3 regions of the Selenomonas oralis genome follow, and region 3 is predicted to be linked to each of the others. Evidence: riboswitches for the same ligand, from Rfam matches in the RefSeq annotation. Region 3 holds a riboswitch; each other region holds the start of a gene.

Region 1 (3,093 bases), 240 kb from region 3:
TTTGATAGCTGTACAGGAGGAGGTATCGCATGAAGATGTTCTGCAAGCGCTTTGTTTTGCCGCTTTTGCTTGTTTTCATTATCTCTGGTGCGGTTATCTATTCCACTGTTGATATCAATACGCTTACAAACCTTACGGCGTTTAAACCTTGGTCGATTGTACTTGCGCTTATCTGTGTGGGACTTGGGCTGACGCTTGACGGTACGCGTCTCATGCATCTTGTGAAAATTTCAGATGAAAAAATTACGCTGTCCCAGGCCGTACAAGTTGTTTTTGGTAACTACTTTCTTGCGCTTTTGACACCTGGCGCAACGGGAGGGGCAGTCGCCCAACTCATGTTTTTGCGTCATGCGGGAATTCCCGCAGGCAAAGCGACAGTGCTTGTCATTGTGCGGACACTGGTTTCGATTCTCTTTCTTATTTGTTGTATGCCGTTCATTTTTCTCCATGATACAGGTATTTTGCCAGGGATTGATAACCATACATTGATGTTGATTTCCATTGCGGCTTTTATCGTTATCATGCTGATTGTTGCGGCAGCTCGTACGAATGTCCTCGATTATGTTGTACTGCGCTTCACAAAACATGCAAAGGACGAACGCAGAAAAAAAATTATGGCATTTTATCGCGACATTAAGACCGGTGTACATCTTCTTGCATCGTCGCCTAAAAGTATGATACGCATTTTTTTTGAATCGGGACTCAGTCTCATATTTATCTATGCGATTGTACCGTGTCTTCTCCTTGGACTTGGCGTGACGGATGCCGATTGGTATACTGTCATGGGTCGCATGATTTTTCTTAATATGCTGCTCTATTTCACACCTACCCCAGGCGGCTCAGGAATTGCTGAAGGAGGCTTTGTCTTTCTTTTCGCTGATTCCGTTCCGGCAGGTACCGTTGGTATTCTTGCCGTTTGCTGGCGTCTTATTGCGGAGTATATCCCGTTTTTCATAGGACTTTATTATACGCTGAAGATTTTTGGTCGGGATTTCCTCAATCGTCAATTAGAACATTAAAAATAAGGTAATTCTTGCAAATCAAAATAGTTGTTTCCAAAGAAAATCTTGTATCTTTTTCTTGCTACACACTTTTATATGATGTATAATTACTTTCAGTAATATAAAACTTCATACGGTACGTCATAAGTGTCGCCGACCTATATCGGCGAGCGATGAGAGGAAAATGGGTGAAAGACCCATGCTGTCCCGCAGCTGTAATCGGGGAATTTGTTTCCATGGGAAGCGCTGAAATCGCTGTTTCTGATGAAAGTGCTGAATGCATCGGCACTTCCTGACATGTCACTGGGGAAAACCCGGGAAGACGGAAACAAACGATGATCCGAGAGCCAGAAAGCCTGCTTATGATAAGATTCATTGCTTGACTTACGAGAGATGGGGAGATGGATGCCAAGGCGTATTCCGATGGGGGAATATGTCCTTGGTATTCCGCGCTTTGTGGGAAGCACCGCATGTCCTGTCGTTGGTCGATGGACATGCGGTTTTCTTATGGAAACGCCGCAAGATCTGCGTTTCTGAATAAAAATCCTTCGCTGAGATTTCGGGAGGATTTTGCAGGAGTAATTTTTGATTTTGTAAGGAGATGAGGTATTGCATTGAAAGGAAAAGATTTGATACGTCGCCTGTGTCAGATGCTCATCACGCTTTTGGGCGTTACATTCTTGACATTCGGTCTGACGTATCTCGCTCCCGGTGATCCTGTAGAGATGATCCTGGAGACCGGCGATACGATGGTGTCGCAGGAAACTATCGAAAAGACACGTCACGAATTGGGGCTTGACCGTCCCTTCCATGAGCAGTATCTGCACTGGCTTTCCGGCTTGCTGCATGGCGATATGGGCATGAGCTATTCCGCCAAGATGCCGGTTGCTGAAAAGCTTGAGCAGAATCTTCTCGGCACGCTGCTTTTGGCAGGAACAGCAACCTTGATGATGCTCGTCGTTTCTGTGCCTTGCGGAGTCATCGCAGCTTTATATCGCAACCGTTGGCCGGATTATTTGATTCGCGGCGTGTCCTTTCTCGGCGTTTCGATGCCAAGCTTCTGGGTCGGCTTGCTGCTTCTCTTTGTCTTCGGTTTGAAATTGGGACTGTTCCCGATTTCGGGCGGCGAGGTCACTCTGGAAGGGCTGATTCTTCCGTCTGCAACCCTGGCGATCCTCCTGTCTTCCAAGTATACGAGGCAGGTGCGTACCGCCGTGCTCGAAGAGTTCAGTCAGGATTACGTCATCGGCGCCAAGGCTCGCGGTCTGTCCATGCAGCGCATTCTGTGGCGCCATGTGCTGCCCAATGCGTTTTTGCCGCTCATCACGCTCTTCGGTTTGGCTCTAGGCTGGCTCTTGGGCGGTGTGGCGATCGTCGAGATCGTCTTCGGCTGGCCCGGCATAGGCCGCCTGGCGGTGCGGGCGATCGAGATGCGAGACTATCCGTTGTTGGAGGGATTCGTTCTCTGGACAGCCATCTTCTACATGGTGGTCAACTTCCTTGTGGATCTGTCCTATGTATATCTTGATCCGCGCCTGAAGAAGGGGGCGAAATCATGAGCAAGGACGCAAAGCTCCTGCGCTTCTATTCCATATTGGCAGGGTTGATCTTCCTCACAGCGCTTCTCGCGCCCTTCATCTTGACGCAGGATCCCTATGAGTCGTCGATGCAGCAGGCATTTCTGCCGCCTTCCGCCGAGCATTGGTTCGGAACGGATAAACTCGGGCGCGATCTCTTTACGCGCGTGATTTACGGCGCGCGCATATCGGTGTTCATGTCTTTGACGGTCGTCATCCTCATCGCCGGCATCGGCTCTGCCATCGGCGTCGTTGCCGGCTATGTCGGCGGCAAGGTGGATACGATCATCATGCGCTTTGCCGATATGTTCCTCGCCTTTCCGGGCATCGTGCTGGCGATCGCCATTGCGGGCATGATGGGCGGCAGCGTGGTCAATGCCATCCTCGCCCTTGTCGCCGTCGGTTGGACGAAGTATGCACGCCTGGCGCGCAGCATGACGCTGAAGGTGCGCCAGCAGGATTATATCGCGGCGGCTGTGACGAACGGCACGCGTCCCGTGCAGATGTTTTTCCGC
Region 2 (3,093 bases), 160 kb from region 3:
TGCATTGCCGCTGTTATGGAAGACGGCAAGGTCTATAATCTCTTTACGCCGCAGGATATGAAAAAGGACTTCCTCAGTGCTGTCGGTTATGGCGCAATCATGGGGCTTTTGAAGAATTACGAGGTTATCAATCCGTTTGTCTCGGCGACGAATGATTCTTTGAATCGTTTGAAGCCGGGGTTTGAGGCGCCGGTCTGCATTGTCACATCCCTTGGCCACACACCCGAGATTCCCTCACGCAACCGCACGATACTTGCGGGTTTGATTCGTGATTTGACGAATCCTTATGCGACGCGCTTCGAATTGCGCGCCTGCAATCCGTATTCCAATACATACCTTGTCCTGGCAGCTGTCTATTCCGCTGTTCTTGATGGGGTGAAAGCGGCTGTTTCCCGCACGACGGATGCCCTGCTGGCGGAATTGTCCAAAGATGCAGGCGAGGAGGGGTTCTATCTCGAAAAGAATCGCGCTTACAGGAGCGAAATCGATGTATTCGAGGATTATACCGAAAGGGAACGCGATCGCCTCTTCGGTGCGCCGCCGTCGACGGTCTGGGAAAATATGCAGGGCTTTGAGAACCACCCGGAGAAGGTGGAGGCCATTACAGCAGGCGGTGCACTTCGTGAGCAGATTATCGACGCTTTCAAGGCGGGCGCGCTCCTGCGCTGGAAAACGGAGCTCATCAGCCGAATCATTCCTGAAAATCGTGATATCGTGCGCAAGGCGCGCGAGGTGCAGACGGATTTCGTAACGGATCAGGATTCCTACAACTGGAACAAGATCAATGGAATCCGTTCCTATCTCGCAAAAGACAGCATTGATGAGAAATCACTTTTCACGCTTCTGATCAAGGCGTTGAATGAGGGCGATTACGCTGCCGCTTCTGGCCTGCAGGTGGAGATGTATGATAAGATTGAGGAGCTCAAAGTTCTTTACGATGCCTATACGAAGAATATGATTTGACGGTTTGCTGATGACAAAAGAAAAAGCGCCAAGACAGGCGCTTTTTCTTTTGTTGGGGCAGGTGCGTCTTTTAATAGATATGGTATGTCTTCCAAGGAATCTGCTCGATTTTCACTGTTTTCAAAAAATCGACGATGTCCTTTCTGCCGTAATAGCGCGGTTTTCCATCGCGATCCTGCGACATCAGGATGATGGGCAAGTTGCGGAAAAAGGGCGCGATCTCGTTGCGGAACGATACGGCGCGTGCCGTGTACTGAGTGACGTGGGGTTTGACGACAACTATGGCAAAGGTCACGCCTTGTTCTATGATGACGGCGCCATGAATTTTGATCATGGAATAGCCTCCTTGCATGATTTGGAAGAGTCTTGGGAAAAGGTCGGGGTTCAACTCATATTTTTATTGTAAAAGACTTCGGAAGTATTGACAATCCCCAATAAATAGAGTTAATATAAAGATGAAAACAACATATTGTTGGAGACAGGTGTCGCAAGACTTAATAGGGAATCCGGTAGAAGCCGGAGCGGTCCCGCCACTGTAAGAGGAGTCCGTCATAGAACGCCACTGGAGAAATCTCTGGGAAGGCATGATTGGACGATGAATCTGAGCCAGGAGAACTGCCTGTTTTGACATCACCGTTGGCGTACCATTGAGGTGTGCCAATACCTGCGAGCGATGGGTAGGGGATTTTGCCGTACTGGGACACGGCGGGCTCTCCGGCGCTTTTGGCACCGGATTTTTATTTGGAAAGAAGATGTTCTGACTGGAAACGACGTGCAGAAGCATCTCTACATGAAGCCTGTCGACCGGAACACAGAAACCGCCTTTTAAACGCAGGGCGGTTTTGTTGTGTTCCGTATCATTGTTAAGGGAGGCTGTGGAAGTATGAGCAATGAAACAAAGGGTCAGGATGAGAACCTTGACCTGCAGGCCATCTTGAAGAAGGCCGAACAACAAACGAGTTTCCCCGATGTTCCGCTCGACGAATTTGAGCCGCCGACGTATGAGGAGTGGAAAGAGGCTTGCGTCGAGTTGTTGAAGGGGGCTCCCTTCGAGAAGAAGATGTTTACGAAAACGTATGAGGGCATTACGTTTGAGCCGATGTACACGCACAAGATGACAGACGGAATCTTGCCGAGAACCGACTTCCCGGGTATGGACAACTTCCTTCGCGGCGTGCGTCCGAACGGCTACATTGAACAGCCTTGGGGCATCGCGCAGTCGTGCGACGAGACGCTGCCTGAGGAAAACAACGAGTTGCTGCGCCGCGAGGTGGACAAGGGATCGACGATTTATAACATCCGTCTGGATTCGGCGACGCTCCTCAACAAGGATGCCAAGGATGCCGAAAAGATCGGTGATGAAGGGTGCAATATCACGACGGTCGAGGATATGCACACGACGCTTAACGGCTTGAAGCTCGACCATCATCCGCTCTATATCTATGCGGGTGCTTCGTCCTTGCCAATGCTTTCTCTCGTCGCGGCGTCTGTCAATTCCGACGGCGGCGATCTCGCCAAGCTCAGCGGTTTCGTAGGGGCGGATCCCCTGGGTGAAATGATTCAGCGCGGCGAGAACTATGCCGCACTTCCGCAGCTTTATGATGAGATGGCGGAAGCGGCTTTTTGGGTGAAGAAGTATGCTCCGAAGCTCAGGACGATCATGGTGCGAAGCGATGCTGTTTCGCGCGGCGGCGCCAATGATGTGCAGGAGGTTGCTTCGACACTTGCCGTCGGTGTCGCTTACCTGCGCGCTCTCATAGAGCGCGGGCTTACGGTGGACGAGGCGGCGGAACAGATGATGTTCGGCTTCTCCATGGGCGCGAACTTCTTCCTGCAGATTGCTAAACTCCGTGCGGTTCGCCCGATCTGGGCGCAGATCGTCAAGGCGTTTGGCGGCGGCGAGGAAGCGCAGCGCATCCATATCCATGCGCGCCCCGCATTGTTTTTCAAGACGGTTTACGATCCTTATGTCAACATGCTGCGCAATACGACGGAAATTTTCTCGGGCGTCGTCGGCGGACTTGATTCCTTCGAGAACGCTCCGTTCGATGAGCCGATCCGCAAGGGCGATGAATTCTCGCGTCGCATCGCGCGCAACGTGCAGGTCATGCTGCAGGAAGAGTTCGGTTT
Region 3 (3,093 bases):
ATCATAATCGTTGCTCTTACGCATCAAGGAAAAATCCCGCGCACGCTTGTCCCAATAATCCAACTGCGGGTTTGCGCGTATGCGCTGTTCTCGTTCGACATAGTTTTGTTTCCATCGAGCATTCCAAAATGCAAAATTTGTTTCTTGATGTCCATCCATCGTGAAAACCCTTTCTTTAGTTCAAGTGCATGAACCATATGCCGCCGTAAGAGAACGGCAGGAATTTTTCGTAGAATTCCTTGAGTGTTCCTTCCGGGTCGACATCCTTAAATTCCTCGGGGTAATACGTCTTTGCGAGATACTCGAACACGGCGCAGTCATAGACCTCGCGGGCCAAGCCGTGATGCACCGAATAGACCTGGTGGTTCTTGACGGCTTTCAGATTACTCCAGCCCTCGCGCTGCGTGAACGCTTTCAAGAGCTGCTGGGAATGCGCTTCATCCGTCTCAAAGCCGAGGCGCATGGAGGTCGGTTTCTTAGGCCAATAGGAGCCCATGATCATAATGATCTCGGGATCCTTTTCCAAGACAAATTCAGGATTGACCGGTCCTGCAGTGGCGATTACATCTTTGGTGATGATGTCGCCGCCGCATAACGTCGCCATGGCGCCCCAGGAATAATTGCTGTTATAGGCGTAGCCAAAGGCTTCCGGACCTTCCATGCCTGTTTCTATATACACGGTCGGCTTGGGTTTGCTGAGTTTTTGAACACGGTTGATGACATTGGTCAGATGCTCCGTGTAAAATTGTTTGATTTCTTCTGCGCGCTCCTCTTTTCCCAGCGCTTTGCCGATGGCTTCAATGGAACGCTGGTGGCTTTCAAGTTTTTCCGCATGGTAGTCAATATAAATGGTCGGAATCCCGGCTGCATCGATTTTGGGCTTCACATCTGCGTCGTACTGCGCTTTCATATCCATAGGAATGAAGATGACATCCGGGTTCAAGGAGAGAACTTTTTCCGTATCGAAAGATTTTTCGCTCACGGAACCGATGGTAGGAATTTTTTCCAATTCAGGAAGATCCTTTTTGAATTGGTTCCACATGTCGGCACGATATTCTTTCAGTGAAGGGTCAATGCCGACGATGAGATTGGTAATGTCTTTCCCTGCTAGTGCCGCCATCGTGATAAACGCGCCGCCTGAGCCGCTCCACTGCACTACTACTCGCTTCGCAGGTTTTTTCAAGGTGATCGTCTGTCCGGAGACATCCGTGATTTCAATCGGTTTTGTGTTCGCACTGTTTTCTTCGGCCTCTTTTTGCGCTCCGCCGCAGGCTGTGAAAATCATGCTGGTCAGCAACAAAAAGATGATCGCGAGTGCATACTTTTTTGTTTGAAACATAAATGGCACCTCATTTGCTGATACAAATCATGGAATACATCAATAAAATAAACGGGAAAATTCGCTTACGGCAATCAAGCCATAAAAAACCTCCTTTCCGCATGGAACGGAAAGGAGGCTTTGCTTTTGCAGCATTTGGCCGGGAAACTACACGCACCCATACCCACTTCATGGGCATTGTGCACCGTCCTTACACCCCCGCCAATCGGTCAAGCCCAAGGGACACAGACCGACTGGCGGGGGGTGTAAGGATCTGCATCCGAGATGTTCGGACATAGCATCTGCCTATGCTTTTTGCAAAATCCCCGTCCCCGTCGCTCGCAGGTCAAGCGGTGATTGTCGATTAGGCAGTTCTCCTGGCTCCAGTTCATAGCTCCTCTGCGCCTTCCCGGGGGATTTTCCCAGTGACTGAAGATCTTTCGTATCTTCCTGCAGATTTGCTCCCTGTTACAGTGGCGTGACCGCTTTGGCATATACCAAATTCCCTATTAAGCCATGGCATCGTCGATAAATTTCGTGCTTGCTGCAGCAGGCTTCTTCCGCTTTGTGCAGCTCGTTTCTTTGCTGAAAGAAAAACGCTGCAGCAGAGGGCGTTGTTTTATCTGTGATGTTCCATGACACCTAATCCAACTATATAATTCTTTTTTATGGTAGCATAAAGGCAGTTAACTGTCAATGAGTATCGCAGGCGAGGATTATAGATGTTTTGCTGGACTTGGATGCTGCAATACATAATCCGCTGTGAGCTTCAAAAAATCCATTTCTGCAGAAAATAAAACAGCATGAGCGGCGTTCGTTTGGTATGCTTTTAAGCACCAACTAAAAACATCCGGTGGGATCGTGCCGTGAGCATGAAGCACAAACAGGCTTGTTCTATGGCATCGCGGCTTATGGCATCGCGGCTTATGGCATCGCGGTTGAGCGGAGGAAGGATGAATACCATGGCGATTTTGCATGCGAAGGAATCTGCCTTTGCGGAAACGAAGCAGAGGAATTTTTTTACAGAGGTCATTTCCTGCCCGCATCCTTTTTGCGGCGCAGGGCGTAGATGAGGCGGAAGGAAAGCGAGAGAACGACGGCGATGATGGTCGCGAGCGACATGCCCTTGAGCGTCACTGTGCCGATGGACAGGCTTGCGGTTGATACGCCGATGCCCATGACGATGGAGGTCAAGAGGAGGTTCGCCGGCTTGCTGTAATCCACTTTGGATTCGACGAGGATGCGTATGCCTGAGGCGGCGATGACGCCGAAAAGCAGCATGGAAACGCCGCCCATGACGGGCGTGGGGATACTCTGGATGAGTGCGGCCAGCTTGCCTAGGCAGGAGAGCGCGACGGCGAAAACGGCGGCACCGCCGATGACCCAGGTCGAGTAGACTTTCGTGATGGCCAGGACGCCGATGTTTTCCCCGTAGGTTGTGTTCGGCGTCGAACCGAAGAAACCGGAGAAGATCGTTGATATGCCGTTGCCGAGGAGGGAGCGGTCGAGCCCCGGATCCTTTGTGAGATTGCGCCCGACAATGTTGTTTGTCACGATGAGATGGCCGATGTGTTCCACGATGACGACGATAGAGGCGGGAAGGATGATGAGGATGGCGCCGAGTTCGAATTTTGGCGTGTAGATGGTCGGAATGGCGAACCAAGGGGCGCTTTCCACGGAGGAGAGATCGACGAGGCCTGCGGCAAAGGCGATGGCGTAGCCGGAAACGACGCCGATGAGGATGGGGATGATGGCGAGGAAGCCGCGGAACGCTA

What was found. Region 3 has a riboswitch for cobalamin ahead of ACRTGH_RS12090 (ABC transporter substrate-binding protein). Riboswitches for the same ligand answer to the same signal wherever they lie in the genome.
Region 1: another riboswitch for cobalamin. It lies ahead of nikB (nickel ABC transporter permease); the one in region 3 lies ahead of ACRTGH_RS12090 (ABC transporter substrate-binding protein).
Region 2: another riboswitch for cobalamin. It lies ahead of ACRTGH_RS11365 (methylmalonyl-CoA mutase family protein); the one in region 3 lies ahead of ACRTGH_RS12090 (ABC transporter substrate-binding protein).

What each region holds. Positions count from the first base shown of each region.
Region 1 covers NZ_CP194411.1:2,331,564-2,334,656, reverse strand. Annotated here, with positions in the region: gene ACRTGH_RS11040 (lysylphosphatidylglycerol synthase transmembrane domain-containing protein) at 30-1,019, shown strand; cobalamin riboswitch at 1,130-1,379, shown strand; gene nikB (nickel ABC transporter permease) at 1,616-2,560, shown strand; gene nikC (nickel transporter permease) at 2,557-3,093, shown strand, end outside.
Region 2 covers NZ_CP194411.1:2,410,441-2,413,533, reverse strand. Annotated here, with positions in the region: gene ACRTGH_RS11375 (type I glutamate--ammonia ligase) at 1-963, shown strand, start outside; gene ACRTGH_RS11370 (hypothetical protein) at 1,034-1,297, opposite strand; cobalamin riboswitch at 1,427-1,600, shown strand; gene ACRTGH_RS11365 (methylmalonyl-CoA mutase family protein) at 1,847-3,093, shown strand, end outside.
Region 3 covers NZ_CP194411.1:2,572,830-2,575,922, reverse strand. Annotated here, with positions in the region: gene ACRTGH_RS12095 (class I SAM-dependent methyltransferase) at 1-159, opposite strand, end outside; gene ACRTGH_RS12090 (ABC transporter substrate-binding protein) at 176-1,339, opposite strand; cobalamin riboswitch at 1,672-1,855, opposite strand; gene uraA (uracil permease) at 2,348-3,093, opposite strand, start outside.